DNA from 2 places in the Roseibium sp. ROS1 genome. Region 1 is predicted to be linked to the other one. Evidence: predicted binding sites of a transcription regulator. Region 1 holds the regulator's gene; the other holds the start of a gene.

Region 1 (7,479 bases):
GATCGCCCGGGCGTCGTCGTCCAGGATCTTCTGGGCCTTTTCGTCGGTGTCGAGCGGGCGCTGACGCCACAGATAGGAGGCGCTTTCCGTCAGTTCGACCAGGGTCTTGGCCCGTTCCTTCAGTCCGGGAAGTGCTGCAAGTGCGGTGTTCTCGTTGTCACCATCGGCAAGCCAGGCGAGAATCCGGTCGCCGCCTTCGGCGTGTGCGAGATAGACCTTCCAATGGCTCAGCAATTCGCCGTCATCGGTCGCGCGCATGTAATGACCGTTGAGGTTCTCAAGTTTCTTGAAATCGAAACGCGCAGCCGACTGGCCGACGGCGTCGAAACCGAACCACTTGATCATGTCTTCGAGCGAAATGATTTCCTCGTCACCATGGCTCCAGCCGAGACGTGCCAGATAATTCCGCATGGCCTGCGGCAGATAGCCCATCTCGCGATAGGCTTCGGCGCCGGTCGCACCGTGACGTTTGGAAAGTTTTGCGCCGTCCGGCCCGTGAATGAGCGGAATATGCGCCATTGCCGGCACATCCCATCCCAGAGCCTTGAAGATGAGCGTCTGGCGAGCTGCATTCGTCAAGTGATCGACGCCGCGGATGACGTGCGTGATGCCCATGTCGTGATCGTCCACCACAACAGCGTGCATATAAGTCGGCGTCCCGTCGGAGCGCATCAGTACGAAGTCATCAAGGTCCTTGTTCGGGATCACGACGCGACCCTGTACGAGATCGTCGACCACCGTCTCGCCTTCCTGAGGGGCCTTGATGCGGATGACTGGGTCAACGCCGGCCGGGGCTTCGGAGGCGTCTCGCTCGCGCCATGTCCCGTCATAGCGAGGCGGCTTGCCCTCGGCGCGGGCTTTCTCGCGCATGGCGTCGAGCTCTTCCGGGGTGCTGTAGCAGCGATAGGCGGTGCCGTTGGCCAGCATTTCCTCGACCACTTCCTTGTGGCGCTCAACACGGGAAAACTGGGAGATCGGGTCTCCGTCCCAGTCGAGCCCTAGCCAGGACAGGCCGTCAATCAATGCGTCCACCGCTTCCTGCGTGGAGCGAGCCCGGTCCGTATCTTCGATCCGCAGCAGCATCTTGCCGCCGTGATGACGCGCGAAGAGCCAGTTGAAGAGCGCGGTGCGGGCGCCGCCGATATGCAGGAACCCGGTCGGGGACGGGGCGAAGCGCGTGACGATGTTCTGTGCCATGGTGCTTTATGAAAGTCTCTGTCAGTATGACGGCGCGGAGCGCGCCGAATTGGTGGCGCGGTCTTAGCACAGGCTTTGGCGAGGCTAAATAGGGGCTCCGGCCATTTCTTGGACCAAAATGAGGAGCTGAAGTGACGTCACGGTCCGGTCCGCTCGATATTTCTGCCGGCCGGTCGCAAACGGCAACCCTTGATGTTGAGCGCGAGGATTTATCACCTGCCGTGCTCACGCCTGAAGTGCGTGAGAAACGGCGTTCAAGGCTAGCGGGTGCTGGTCACACTTATTTTGCTCACAATGCGTCAGCAGATCGTCTTTGGGATTCGCAAGGGCTGTTGTGGTGTGCCTTCGCGTTTGCTGCGGGAATTGGTGTTTACGTTTGGTTGCCTGAAGAACCTTCCTGGGTTCTGTTGGGAGTTCTGGTCGTGCTGGTAAGCGCGGTACTCTGGCGTGTGAAGCTGCGCGGCACGGTGGCGGTTTCCGTCGTTCTCTTCCTGGCATTCTTTGCCGGACTGGCAGCTTCCAGTCTTCGCACGGCATATGTTTCGGCGCCGCGCCTTGCCGAACAGATGAACGCAGATCTTGCTGGCTACATAGAAGAGATTGACAGCGCGGCAGCCGGTCACCGGATCGTGCTGGCCGTATCCTCGGTCAATGGGCGTCCTGTCGAGGAGGGCGAGTTTCCCGCCAAGGTGCGCTTGCGCGTTCCGGCAGGAAGCGACATTGAAGTGGGGCGCACCGTGAGCGTCAGTGCGCGGTTGTTTCCCCCTGCAGGTCCCGTCTTTCCAGGAGGATACGATTATTCCTTCCGGGCCTTCTTTCAGCAGATAGGTGCGACGGGTTTCAGTTTCGGGTCTCCCGAGGTCATCGAGACTGAGGAGGCTGGAAATGAATTTCGCCCAGCCGTTGCCGTTGCCAAGCTTCGAATAGACCTTGCGGAGCGTATCAGGGGCAATCTTTCGGAACGGCCGGAAACCGCACTGATCGTTGCTCTTCTGGTTGGAGACCGCAGCGGAATAACCGACGAGCAGGAAGAGATTTTGCGGGCCGCCGGACTGGCTCACATTCTTGCAATTTCCGGACTGCATATGGCGCTCTTTGCCGGCGGCGCCTATGGGGCGGTCTTGCTGCTCTTTTCCTTGGTGCCGATCCTGACGCTCAGGTGGCCGGTGCACAAATGGGCCGCGCTTTCAGCCCTTGGTGCTGCAGTTGTCTATCTGCTTCTGTCCGGTGGTGCGGTTGCGACGCAGCGCTCGTTCCTGATGATCGCGATTGTCTTTGTCGGAATTCTGGTGGGGCGACGCGGCCTGACCCTGCGAAGCGTAGCGTTGGCTGGCCTCGTACTCTTGCTGATTGCTCCTGAGCGGTTGTTTTTTCCCGGCTTCCAGATGTCCTTCGCTGCCGTGATCTGCCTGGTCGCCGTATATGACCTGTGGCGGCAGCGAGATCGTTCCCTGTCATCTGGTGAAAGACTGTCCGGATGGGGCATGGCGACTTGTCTTTACCTCGGCAAGTGGGTTGCAGGGCTGTTTGTCACCGCATTGGTCGCAGGGCTGGCGACCGGCATTATAGGAGCTCATCACTTCAGCCGCATTGCGCCCTATGGCCTTGTCGGCAACTTGCTGGGAATGCCGGTGTTTTCACTTGTTGTGATGCCGATGGGAGTATTTGCATTCGTTCTGATGCCCTTCGGCCTTGCGGCTCTCCCTCTGGCTGTCATGTCTTTCGGAGTTTCACTTCTGTTGAAGGTTGCTTCCTTTACCGCAGCCCTTGATGCCGGCGGCGGAACTTCCGGAAGGCTCGACGGGGCTGCTGCATTGCTGTTGCTATCATCATTATTTGCCGGATTGTTGGTGCCTGGCAGAAAGCGTGTGCTCGCAGGAGTGCCTCTCGTCGCAGGAATATTGATTGTTCTCACCAGCCGGCCTCCGGATATCCAGATTGCTGCAAGCGGCTCTCGAATTGCTGCCCGCGATGAAACGGGAATTTTGCGCTACGCAGCAAGGGGAAGATCGTTTGCAAGTGATCTCTGGCTGCAGTCGGAAGGAGTGAGGAATGATGCGATCTTGTCGCGCAAGATGAAATCGCCTCAAAGAAATTGCGATGAGGACGGTTGTGTCATCAGGGCCTACGTCAATTCAGAGGACGCAGAACGGTTGGATGGCAGGCAATCGTTTCTTGCAATCGCGCAGCCAAAGACATTTGAAGCGTTTCAGCTGGATTGCCGATATGCCGATTTGGTCGTGACCGATCTTGTCGCTCCGGAGAGCTGCGGTGCAGCCCTCGTTCTGGATCACGGTACGCGCACCGAACGTGGTGCCGTCTCCATCTGGCTATCGCCCGGTGATTTCAGCGAGGCCGCGAATGCTACGAGCGGTGCCAGTGGACCGGGCCATCCGCCAAACGAAAATCTGAAAATCGGGAAACTGAAGTTTGCCATCCCTGACCCACCGCGCCCCTGGCATCAGCAGGGAACGGTAACAAGAGACAGCCTGCGTCTAGCCGAGCGCGCCTCGGTGGCCGAAGCGCGCGCAGAGGAGTGACTGGTCAGTACTGACGAAACAGGGCAACGAGGCGGCCCTGAACACGAACGCGGCCGGGACCGAAGATCCTGGTTTCATATGCCGGGTTGGCTGCTTCAAGAGCGATGGAAGCGCCTTTCTTGCGCAGCCGTTTCAAGGTGGCTTCTTCATCGTCCACGAGTGCAACCACGATGTCGCCACTGTCGGCGCTGTCGGTCCGGCGGATAAGAACGGTATCACCGTCCAGAATGCCCGCCTCAATCATGGAATCACCACGAACCTCCAGCGCGTAGTGTTCCCCGCGACCAAGCAGGTCCTGCGGCACTGTGATGGTATGGCTGTGTGTTTGAATGGCCTCGATGGGCACGCCGGCTGCAATGCGGCCCATGACGGGAATTTCCGTAACACTGGACACTGGCACCGGTGCAGCTTTTTCCGGCTCCGGTTTGCCGAGTGAGCCTTCAATGATTTCAGGTGAGAAGCTGCCTCTTGGTCGTGGAGCGCCCAAGCCGGGTGCGATGGAGTCCGGAAGACGAACAACCTCCATGGCTCTGGCCCGGTTTGGCAGGCGCCGGATGAAGCCACGTTCTTCAAGCGCGGTGATCAGGCGGTGAATGCCGGACTTGGAGCGCAGGTCGAGCGCATCCTTCATTTCGTCGAAAGACGGCGGCACACCGGTTTCTTTCAGTCTTTCGTGAATGAACATGAGCAGTTCGTACTGCTTGCGCGTCAGCATGTAGGCGTCCCCTGACCGAGAAAACATCTGGTACAAATCAAGAACATGGTACCTGTTCTCATTGTGTTCTGCAAGGGTAAATGTTCTCTTACTGTTCTTGGCTTCGAACAAGTTGCCGTATTCAATCCGTCTCCGATATCGGATTTAGGTCGTCCTTCGATCCGGTCATGATCAGCAGTTCACAGGTGATCAAAGTCGGCGCGCCACCAGCGGTGAGAATGCCCCGATGCAGTCCACCTTCGAGATCGACGGCGCGGATTGGGACGCAAAGCTCTTGCTCCGGTTTCGCGCCAGCGTTTGCAGACAGGAGTATCTCGGAGATCAGACCTGTCATCGGCTGGGCATCGCGGAACGCTGCTCCGGCCAGACTGCCCAGTCCATAGACTTCGAAGGAGGGTGCTTTCAGCTCTTTTGCGAGTTCTTGGATGCTGTCCGTCAGGTCGGCAAACGGAGCGAGTGTGGTGATAAGCGCATTGTAGTCGGTTGTCCGTGACTGTTCGTCATCCTGTTGCACACGAAACAGCGTGAATTCGGTTTCCGGATCCAGCGATGCCACGAACGCTGCGCCTTGCAGGCCGTACCCTTTGATAGCCCCCTGATGCGCAACCTTCAGCGTATGCGGCAGTAAGTGGCCAAGGTGCTCGACTTCTTCCTCGTGCCAATAAGCGTGTACATGAGCGAACCATTCACCATCTCGTATCCCGAGAATGGCAACTGCGGACTCCAGCGTTGCGCCTTTCGAAGAGTGCGTGTCGCTGTACCAGGCTGCATGTCGGTCATCGATTGCACAGGCAGGCATTACGAAGTCGAACGCTTCGAGCGTGAGCCCGGAAAGATCGAGAACGGCGGAGCTCAGTCCTTGGTGCGTGGCGAAGCGGCCCAGCGCCTCCAGCAAGGGAGTTTGCTCTGCCAGGGAGATTTCCAATGGTTTCGCCAGACATCTGGCATGTGGGAGCCGATTGATGGCAGAAGGGCCGGGATGACGAATGTCGGACAGAGATCTGGGGGCGGGCCGTCTCACAACAGGCCTTTCTCGGTCAAATGCTCCCGCACCAGTTTCTTGGTGATCTTGCCATAGGCGCTTGTCGGCATTCCGGGAATGAAGAGATAACGTGCAGGCATCTTGTAGCGGGCGATCTTGCCGTTCAGATAGTCGCTGAGTTCCTGAGGGTCGGGTGACTTGTCTGGGGCAGCCACACAAACGGCTAGGCCGACTTCGCCCCATTGCCTGTCCGGAATGCCGAGAATTGCGACCTCGGAAATATCCGGATGTGTAAGCAGCACTTCCTCGACTTCCTTCGGGTAGACGTTGGAGCCACCAGAAATGTACATGTCCGACGCTCGGCCTGTCAGGAAGAGGTAGCGCTGTACATCCATGTGACCGATGTCTCCGGTGCGGAACCAGCCGTTCCGGAAAGACTTCTGGTTGGCGTCTTCGTCTTCCAGATAGCCAGCACAGACTGCCGAACCGATGACGCAAACTTCACCCGTTTCATTGGGGGGTAGATGATTGCCATCCTCGTCCTGGATCGAAACCTCTATACCCGTGCGCTCCGTACCGCATGTGCCGCTGCGTGTCTCAGGTCCATCCTCCAGAAAATGATCCTGTGGCCGTAGCACGGTGATGTTTCCGGTGACCTCGCCAAGTCCGTAGTATTGAACCAGAACGTGCCCCAATTTCTGGAGTGCCAGCTTCTGATCCTCCCTGTACATGGGAGCCCCCGCATAAATGACGTGACGAAGGCTCGAGTGATCGTACTGATCGACAGAAGGGTCTTCCACCAGGCGTTTGACGATTGTGGGAACGGTGAAGAGATTGCTGACCTTGTGTTTTTCGATCAACTCGAATGCAGTCGAAGGATTGAAGCCACCTCCGGGCAGGAGAACATGTGTGGAACCAACTGATAGCTGGGCAATCAGTTGCAACCCTGCACCGTGTGACAATGGAGCTATGACCAGCGACGCATCGCGCTCCGTCGTCCCGGGCAACAGGTCTGCCATGTAGTTGACGCAAACGAATCCGATCTGCCCGTGACTGAGGACAACCGCCTTCGGGCGGCCAGTCGAGCCTGAGGTGAAGAACAGCCAACAGGGATCGTTATAGTCCACTGCCTCGTTCTGCAGGACCTGTCCCTGGTAACGGGAGAGGAGATCCTCATAGCTTGTGCCAAAGTCGCTGGCTCCAATTGTAATGCATCGTGTCAGCTGATCTCTGGCGTTTCGCACTGCATCGGCCTGAGCACCAAAATCAGCGTCACACAGGAAAACCTTCGCCTTCGCTTTTACCGCAGCATAGGCCGTCTCGCCCGGAGCCTGTCTGAAATTGCAGGGAACCCAGATGGCTCCCAGACGAAATGCCGCCAACATGATCTCTATCATCTGATGCGAGTTCTGGGCCTGGACCAGCAAGCCGTCGCCCTTGGAAACGCCGAATTCCGATTGGAGACCTTTGGCAAGTGCGGAGACGCGCGAATCGATTTCTGACCAGCTCAAGGTGACCCCATCCTCGACAACCGCAGGCCCTGAGGGCCACCGGGCAGCGTTCCTGGACAGAAAATGCGCAAGATTGGCCACGCGATTGGAACAGCGCTCCACCATCTAAGTTTGCCTCCCGACTACTGGTTTTTCAGACGTTAGGTTGATGGCAGTCCATTTGACAAGTTGAGATTGGCATTCAGACCGTTCCGCTTTCTAGGTAAATCGTGCAAGTATGCCGCCGATCGGTTTCGACGTTTGCCTGAGGATTTCGAATGAGTGAGATGACGATTATTGATTGGGACGATGCCTACTCAAATGCTGCCTATATTCCAGGCGCTGACGATTTCATCGTGCGCTGGGCACAGGAAGCGGAAACCTTCCGGAAAAGCTGGGTCGAAAAGGATCTGGATGTCGTTTACGGGGAAGGGGATCGTCAGCGGTTCGATGTGTTTCGGCCACAGAGGAAGTCCAAGGGGCTCGTCGTGTTCGTGCACGGTGGCTACTGGCTGAGATTCGATAAAAGTTCCTGGTCGCATTTTTCTAGCGGCT
Region 2 (7,479 bases), 350 kb from region 1:
CTGAAACTGCCTCCAAAAATCCGACTCCATCGCTGATGCAGACGTGAAGCGCGGTGCGTGCCCGGAAACCGGGCTTGCAGTCGGCTGACGTCATGGTAAGCTTTTTCCATCATGGGATGACGCTCAGCCGACCAACATCCGCGACGGCGACATGCGGAACAGACACACCGGTAACGACTTCGATTGCCGGGCGTTCGGTTTTTACGGTCACCGCCTTGTTGTTTTCCGGACTGATTTTGGGTCTGGTTCTTGGGACAGGCAGCACAGCTCGGGCGCAGGACGTCTCGTGTACCTGCCGATACAAGGGCGTGAAATACGGCGTAGGTGAATCTATCTGCCTGAAGAGCCCATCCGGGCTGCGAATGGCGACATGTGAAATGGTGCTGAACAACACGTCCTGGCAGATCAGCAACGCGCCTTGCCCACTGACCCAAATTCAAAGCCCTGCGATCGATAAATTCACGACCAGTCGTCCGACGACACCAACTCATCCGTCAGGTTGAAGACCCACTCGCAAGATAAAGCTGATTTTCTGCAGCCTTGGCACGCTCCTGCTTCGAACCCGAGCAGAGCTGGCACGGCTTGTGCGAAAGCCATCGAAGACGCACGATCACACCCACATAGTGCTCAGATCGGGCTCTCGAGCTTGAGGTTATTGTGCGGGCAACTGCTGTGCTGTGAGCACGTCCGGGCGATTTTGCTTCAACCATCCGTCAGCCATTGATCTGGCCATCTGCCTGACAGGCTCGGGCGAAACCGCGAAATACTGCTCGTGCATGGAATGGATCCAGCTGGCATCCGTTCCCTTGGCCTGTTCCCGGGCAACGGTCATCCACATCAGGCCGCGAGCTTTTTTCTTGTCCGACGTACCGAGTGCATAGAGCGTTTCACCAAGGCGTGCCTGGGCGCCCACATGACCCTTGAGCGCGGCAAGATTGTACCAACGAACAGCCATGCGGCTGTTGTTTTCCTGGTACATGCGGCCAAGTTCATACTGGGCATCGGCATCGCCGAAATAGGACGCGGCATGCGTGAAGATCTGACGGGCACGTGATTCATTCTTGGGCACAGCGCCGTCGATGCCGTTCAGATAGTAGGAACCGAGCGCAACGAAGGCGCTTGAGACGAAGGGAGCATCCGGTGCATCGGGACGATCTTCACCGTGCTCACGAACGATCTGGCTGTAATATTCGAAGGCTTTGAGGTCGTCTTCCTTGACGCCGTCGCCGGAGGCATACATTTCACCCAGCTTCCAGGCGGCCATGGGCTGACCGTTTTCGGCGGCATACTGCAGCGAACCAAGCGCAGCGGCCTTGTCGCCGGAATAATATTGGCGGGCACCGGCCCGCAGTGCTTCAGACGGGGACAGATCGTTCGGACCGATCGCCCGTGCAGGCGCCGGCTGACCGTCAAAGGCGGCCACAGGCCCTGTCAGGCCGATCAGGATCAACGCACCGAGCACGGTTCCGGCTCTTCCCATGCGTTGAAGCTTTGTGCTGTTCTTAGGCATCCCAGTCACACTATTATCCGTCGGCAACGAAACAGATCCCCGACGGACTTTCTTGTTTTTTGTCCGCGCCAAGCGCATTTTCTGTCTCTTCGGCCCCAAAGCATATGCCAGCAGGACCCACTGTTTCGGAGTGGCCTAAATTGGCCGATCATTTCGTCTTAAGTTGGGCCATACGACGCCGAAATAAGACCATTTCCTGACACTTTTGTCCGGACTGTGAACCACTTCAGGTGTTGAACCCGATCTGGTCGTCCCAGACATTAGCGTAACGGGTGACGGGCAAACATGGCCGAACAGGGGCAACGGTGGCAAACCGGGGCCCTGCAAATGACTCTGTCAGTAACTGTTGCGGAATTGGCACATATTGTGACCGCCCCTCTCCCATTCAAGACCCTTATTTCAACACAGGCGGGTTGATGATGTGTTTCCAGGTCGGATTTTTGGGCCCCTGGCTGTTGAAAACGGGGGCTTTTGGCCAATTACCTTTGCCGTTCTATCTTTGTCCTTCAAACTGAGACATGATTCGGTGTAGGTAACAGCGCTGAGTTTGTAGAAACTGTGACCCAAGACCCATCAGGCGATACGGAATGAGCGCAAAAGACGATCTGTTTGCAGGCAACGCGGCGGTCTCTGCCCCAATGACACAAGATGAGCCCGCCCCAGCTCCGCAAAAGCCGCGTCCCGTTGCGCCTGTCGCGGTCAGCGACGATTATTCAGCGGCCGACATCGAGGTTCTCGAAGGGCTCGAGCCGGTTCGGCGCCGGCCAGGCATGTATATCGGCGGCACTGACGAAAAGGCGTTGCATCACCTCTTTGCCGAAGTGATCGACAACTCCATGGATGAAGCGGTTGCCGGCCATGCGACGTGGATCGACGTTTCGCTTTCCGGTGATGGCTATCTGACGATCACAGACAACGGCCGCGGCATTCCTGTCGACCCTCACCCGAAGTTCAAGGACAAGTCCGCACTCGAAGTGATCATGACGACGCTGCATGCGGGCGGCAAGTTCGACAGCAAGGTCTATGAGACCTCTGGCGGTCTGCACGGTGTCGGCATTTCCGTGGTCAATGCGCTGTCAGAGGAACTGATTGTAGAGGTCGCACGCAGCCGCAAGCTCTATCGCCAGATTTTCCGCCGCGGTCACGCCCAGGGACCTCTCGAGCTGGTTGGCGACACCCAGAACAGACGCGGGACCCAGGTCAGCTTCAAACCAGACGATCAAATCTTCGGCAAAGGCGCCAAATTTGTCCCGGCGCGCCTTTTGAAGATGGCACGGTCCAAGGCCTATCTCTTTGGCGGTGTCGAGATCCGCTGGCACTGCGCACCTGAATTACTGTCTGAAAAGGACGAGACACCGGCCGAGGCCGTGTTTCACTTCCCCGGCGGTCTTCGCGACTTTCTCAACGAGAGACTGACCAAGGAACGCCGTGTCGTCGACGACGTGTTCTTCGGCCGCACCGACAACGCCGGCAAACACGGATCCGTGGAATGGGCAGTGAGCTGGTTTGCCGGCGATGGCTTTGTCAGTTCCTACTGCAACACCGTGCCGACACCGGAAGGCGGAACTCACGAAGCGGGTTTTCGATATGCCCTGCTGCGCGGCCTCAAGGCATATGGCGAACTGACAAACAACAAGAAGGCATCCATCATCACCGGCGATGATGTGATGACATCAGCCGGCGGAATGCTGTCCGTCTTCATCCGTGAGCCCGAATTCGTCGGCCAGACCAAAGACAAACTGGCGACCAACGAAGCCACGCGCATTGCGGAGACGGCTGTCCGAGATGCATTTGACCATTGGCTGACGGCCTCCCCCAACCAGGCAAACAAGCTTCTGGAGTGGGTGATCGATCGCGCGGATGAGCGCTTGCGCCGTCGCCAGGAAAAAGACGTCGCCCGCAAGACAGCCGTGCGCAAGCTGCGCCTTCCGGGCAAACTTGCCGACTGCTCGGCAAACCAGTCCGATGGCACCGAACTCTTCATCGTGGAGGGTGACTCGGCAGGTGGCTCGGCCAAACAGGCGCGCAACCGTTCCAACCAGGCCGTCTTGCCGTTGCGCGGCAAGATCCTGAACGTCGCAAACGCCGGCCGCGACAAACTCGTTGCCAACCAGCAGCTCGCCGATCTCATCCAGGCCCTTGGCTGCGGCACGCGCTCCCAATACCGGGAAAGTGACCTGCGGTACGAGAAGATCGTCATCATGACGGATGCAGACGTCGACGGCGCCCACATTGCATCACTTTTGATTACTTTCTTTTACCGCGAAATGCCGGAGCTAATCCGTGGCGGCCATCTCTTCCTGGCCGTGCCACCACTCTATCGTCTCAGCCAGGGGGGGAAGACCCTCTATGCACGCGACGATGCCCATAAAGACGAATTGATGGACACCGTCTTCAAGGGTAAATCCAAGGTGGAAATCGGCCGTTTCAAGGGTTTGGGTGAAATGTTGCCGGCTCAGTTGAAGGAAACGACGATGGATCCGTCCAAGCGGACCATGCTGAAGGTCGTTGTAGAAGAAGAAGCTGTAACAGACACCAACGACACCGTTGAACGGCTGATGGGCAACAAGCCGGAAGCGCGCTTCCGGTTCATTCAGGACAACGCTGAATTCGCTGAGGATCTTGATATTTAGCCGCAACAGCAGGTATTTTGATCTATATCTTTTTTTGAAGAGGTTGGGCGGGCGTATATTTTTGCCCGTACTGCCTATTTGACCGGTCGGAAACGTAGCATGTTAAACCGGATGTATTCGATACTGGACAGACGGCTTCGCCCCTTGCGAAATCATGTCTTCCTGGCTTTTCCCAAGCACAAGATCGCCTTTGCCCGTATCGCAGAACCTGCTTTTCAACTTCTGCGCCCGGTTCTTCATTGCCTTGCCGGTACCGACAAGCTCAAGGCCCTTTCCGGTTTTGATCTTCGGACCGCCGCCACGGAACGGCTGCTCTTCCACGGGAATGTGGAGTTACTGACAGCACGCGAACTCAAGCGGCGGCATCCCGAAATGAAAGTCGCGGCCTGGGTCCAGGATCCGATGCATCGGTTGGCCTACTGTTATGAGAAAGTCATCCTGAGTGCCGATCCGCTTCCGGCCTATTATGAAGAGCGCCAGTTCAATCAGGACATGACACCTCAGGAGTTCGTGTCACACGTTGCATCGATCTCGGACCTGGAAGCAGACAATCTGTTTCGCAGCCAGACAGCTGCCCTCACCTACAAAGGTATGTTGACGGCCGATCTGATCTTGCAGCTTGAAGATTTCGACCAGTCATTCGCAACTTTTCTTTCGGAAAGCTCTCTCAGGTTCCGCACGAAATCTCCTGTCGCGTATCACGTGGACAATTTTGTCGGCAGGGACACGTTGCTTTCCTTTACCGAAGACAGCCTGGTTCAGCAGCTGCGGCGGCGCTACAAGTCAGACTACGACCTGTTCTACAAACCGGCGGCTCTTTCTGCCTGACGCTGCGCAATTTTACGTAACGAATACCGGCTGAAGCGATACTTTCGGAAACACATACCTTCGTTTGCGCCTGCATTTTGGGCAACGCATACTGATTTTCCAGCCGATTTCATGAACCAACTTGGCTGCACTATTAACTGAGATGGCAAATCGTACTCAGAATTACTCGATTTTCTTGAGATTTTACCTCTCAAGCGCATTGACACCTGAGCGCATGAATGTAGGGTGTGCGCACATTGGCACCGGCGGTTCCCACGGCGCCGCCGATCAACAATCACAACATTCGGGCAAAGCGCTCCATGGCATTTAATACTCTCGGTCTTAGCGAGAAGGTCCTCGCTGCAGTTGAAGCAGCAGGTTATAAGGAACCCACGGCGATCCAGTCGGGAGCCATTCCGCAGGTGCTTGAGCGCCGCGACATCCTTGGCATTGCCCAGACCGGAACCGGCAAGACCGCAAGTTTCACACTGCCCATGCTGACGCTGCTCGAAAAAGGCCGCGCTCGTGCGCGGATGCCGCGTACGCTCATCCTGGAACCGACGCGCGAACTCGCTGCGCAGGTTGAAGAGAATTTCGCCAAATACGGCACCAACCATAAACTCAATGTCGCCCTGCTGATCGGCGGCGTCTCCTTTTCCGACCAGGACAAGAAGCTCGACCGTGGCACAGATGTTCTGATTGCGACGCCTGGCCGTCTGCTTGATCACTTCGAGCGCGGCAAGCTGTTGTTGCAGGGCGTTGAAATCCTCGTCATCGACGAAGCCGATCGTATGCTCGACATGGGCTTCATTCCGGATATCGAGCGGATCTGCAAACTGATCCCGTTCACTCGTCAGACTCTTTTCTTCTCGGCGACGATGCCACCGGAAATCCAGCGTCTGACAGAAACTTTCCTGCAGAACCCGGCCCGTATCGAAGTCGCCCCGACCTCGTCGACGGCTGAAAACGTCGCTCAGTTTCTGAAGGCAGCCGAGTCCAAGGACTACGAAAAGCGCGCAGCCCTGCGCGAACTGCTGGAAGGTGCTGAAGACCTCAAGAATGCGATTGTCTTCTGCAACCGCAAACGGGACGTGACGACGCTATACCGGTCTCTGGAGCGTCATGAATACAACGTCGGCGCTCTCCATGGCGACATGGACCAGCGTACACGCATGATGATGCTGGACAATTTCCGGAAGGGAACGATCAAGCTCCTCGTCGCAAGTGACGTTGCCGCGCGTGGCCTCGATATTCCCGAGGTCAGCCACGTCTTCAACTTCGATGTTCCGAGCAATGCCGAAGACTATGTCCACCGGATCGGCCGGACGGGCCGCGCCGGACGCAAGGGCACAGCCTTCACGCTCGTAACCGGTGAAGACCAGAAATACCTCGATGCCATTCAGACATTGATCAAGAAGGACATCGACTGGCTGGGCGATGCGATCGACTTCGAAGCTGCAGCACAGGAACGCAAGGCACGCCGCAAGGCCGGCAAGCCTTCCAGGAACGCACGGTCGAGCAACGACAACGAGGCTGCAGAACAACCCAAGCCTTCTAATCGTCGCCGGTCGCAGAGCAAGCCACGCGAAGTCGTGGAAGAGCAGATGGAGGAACTCCCGGAAATGCTGAACCCGACACCGGTCTCAAACCTGCCGCAACGGCAGACTGGCAAGCGCTCCAGAAACGATAAACTGGAACCTGCCTTCGGTGCTGGCGTTCACATTCCTGCGTTTCTCCTGCGTGAGCCGCGGCCTAAAAAGGCCTCGTAACGCCGAATTCTCTCCAGGTTTTGCTTTAAGCTTAACGGCTCCTTAAACCTTCCAGCCGAGTTTAAAACCTAGTTCTTGTGTCCGTGTGGGGCGGATTCGCAAGGCATGGGTGAGAGAAACTTGATGGCGGATGAAGACGACCATAAGCGGACTATCCAGTATGGAGAGTCCGCAATCAGTTACATCAAGAAGAATGTGCTGCCAGCCTACCCTCGTTCCTACGAGCTTTGGTACACTTACGCGGCTGGATACAATCAAGGCCTGAACAGGGCCGTCAATGAATCCATAAAATCCAACGGCAGGATCAGCACCGACGAGATGCTGACCCTTTATGGCCGTTTCCTGTCGCCGACACGGCTCGGTGATCGTCTGGATGAAGTTGGCTCCAAGGTTTCCCGGGAAGTTGAAGAACTGGTCGACACGCTAAAGCTGAGTGCCGACGCCACGTCCGATTATGGCACCGCGCTCGAGCAGGCTGGCGAAAAGATCAGGTCGGTTTCCGATCCGGAGAAACTACAGAACTATGTCACACATCTGGTGAAATCGACCCAGAATGCAGTTGCGTCCAACCGCAAGCTGGAGAGCCAGCTGCTTGAGTCCAAGAAACACATTGAGAACCTGCAGTCGTCACTGGAAGCGATCCGCTACGAATCCCTGACGGACGAGCTGACGACACTCAACAATCGCAAGCACTTCGAGAACTCGATTGAACGTGTCATCGATCAATCAAAGGAGAGCGGTCGTGGCTTCTCCTTGCTGA

The links. Region 1 encodes LexA, which represses DNA repair genes until DNA is damaged. Its sites were predicted from a motif close to TGTTCNNNNTGTGTTCNG; they were not measured.
Region 2: the regulator LexA is predicted to act here: its motif matches at 2,000-2,017, upstream of parE (DNA topoisomerase IV subunit B).

Annotation. Positions count from the first base shown of each region.
Region 1 is NZ_BAAGIG010000002.1:1,496,453-1,503,931, reverse strand. It holds gene gltX (glutamate--tRNA ligase) at 1-1,197, opposite strand, end outside; gene ACYQ6M_RS14945 (ComEC/Rec2 family competence protein) at 1,329-3,737, shown strand; gene lexA (transcriptional repressor LexA) at 3,742-4,452, opposite strand; gene ACYQ6M_RS14935 (hypothetical protein) at 4,574-5,377, opposite strand; gene ACYQ6M_RS14930 (acyl-CoA synthetase) at 5,470-7,050, opposite strand; gene ACYQ6M_RS14925 (alpha/beta hydrolase) at 7,203-7,479, shown strand, end outside.
Region 2 is NZ_BAAGIG010000002.1:1,151,311-1,158,789, reverse strand. It holds gene ACYQ6M_RS13410 (tetratricopeptide repeat protein) at 653-1,510, opposite strand; gene parE (DNA topoisomerase IV subunit B) at 2,098-4,143, shown strand; gene ACYQ6M_RS13400 (sulfotransferase family 2 domain-containing protein) at 4,243-4,971, shown strand; gene ACYQ6M_RS13395 (DEAD/DEAH box helicase) at 5,271-6,719, shown strand; gene ACYQ6M_RS13390 (GGDEF domain-containing protein) at 6,843-7,479, shown strand, end outside.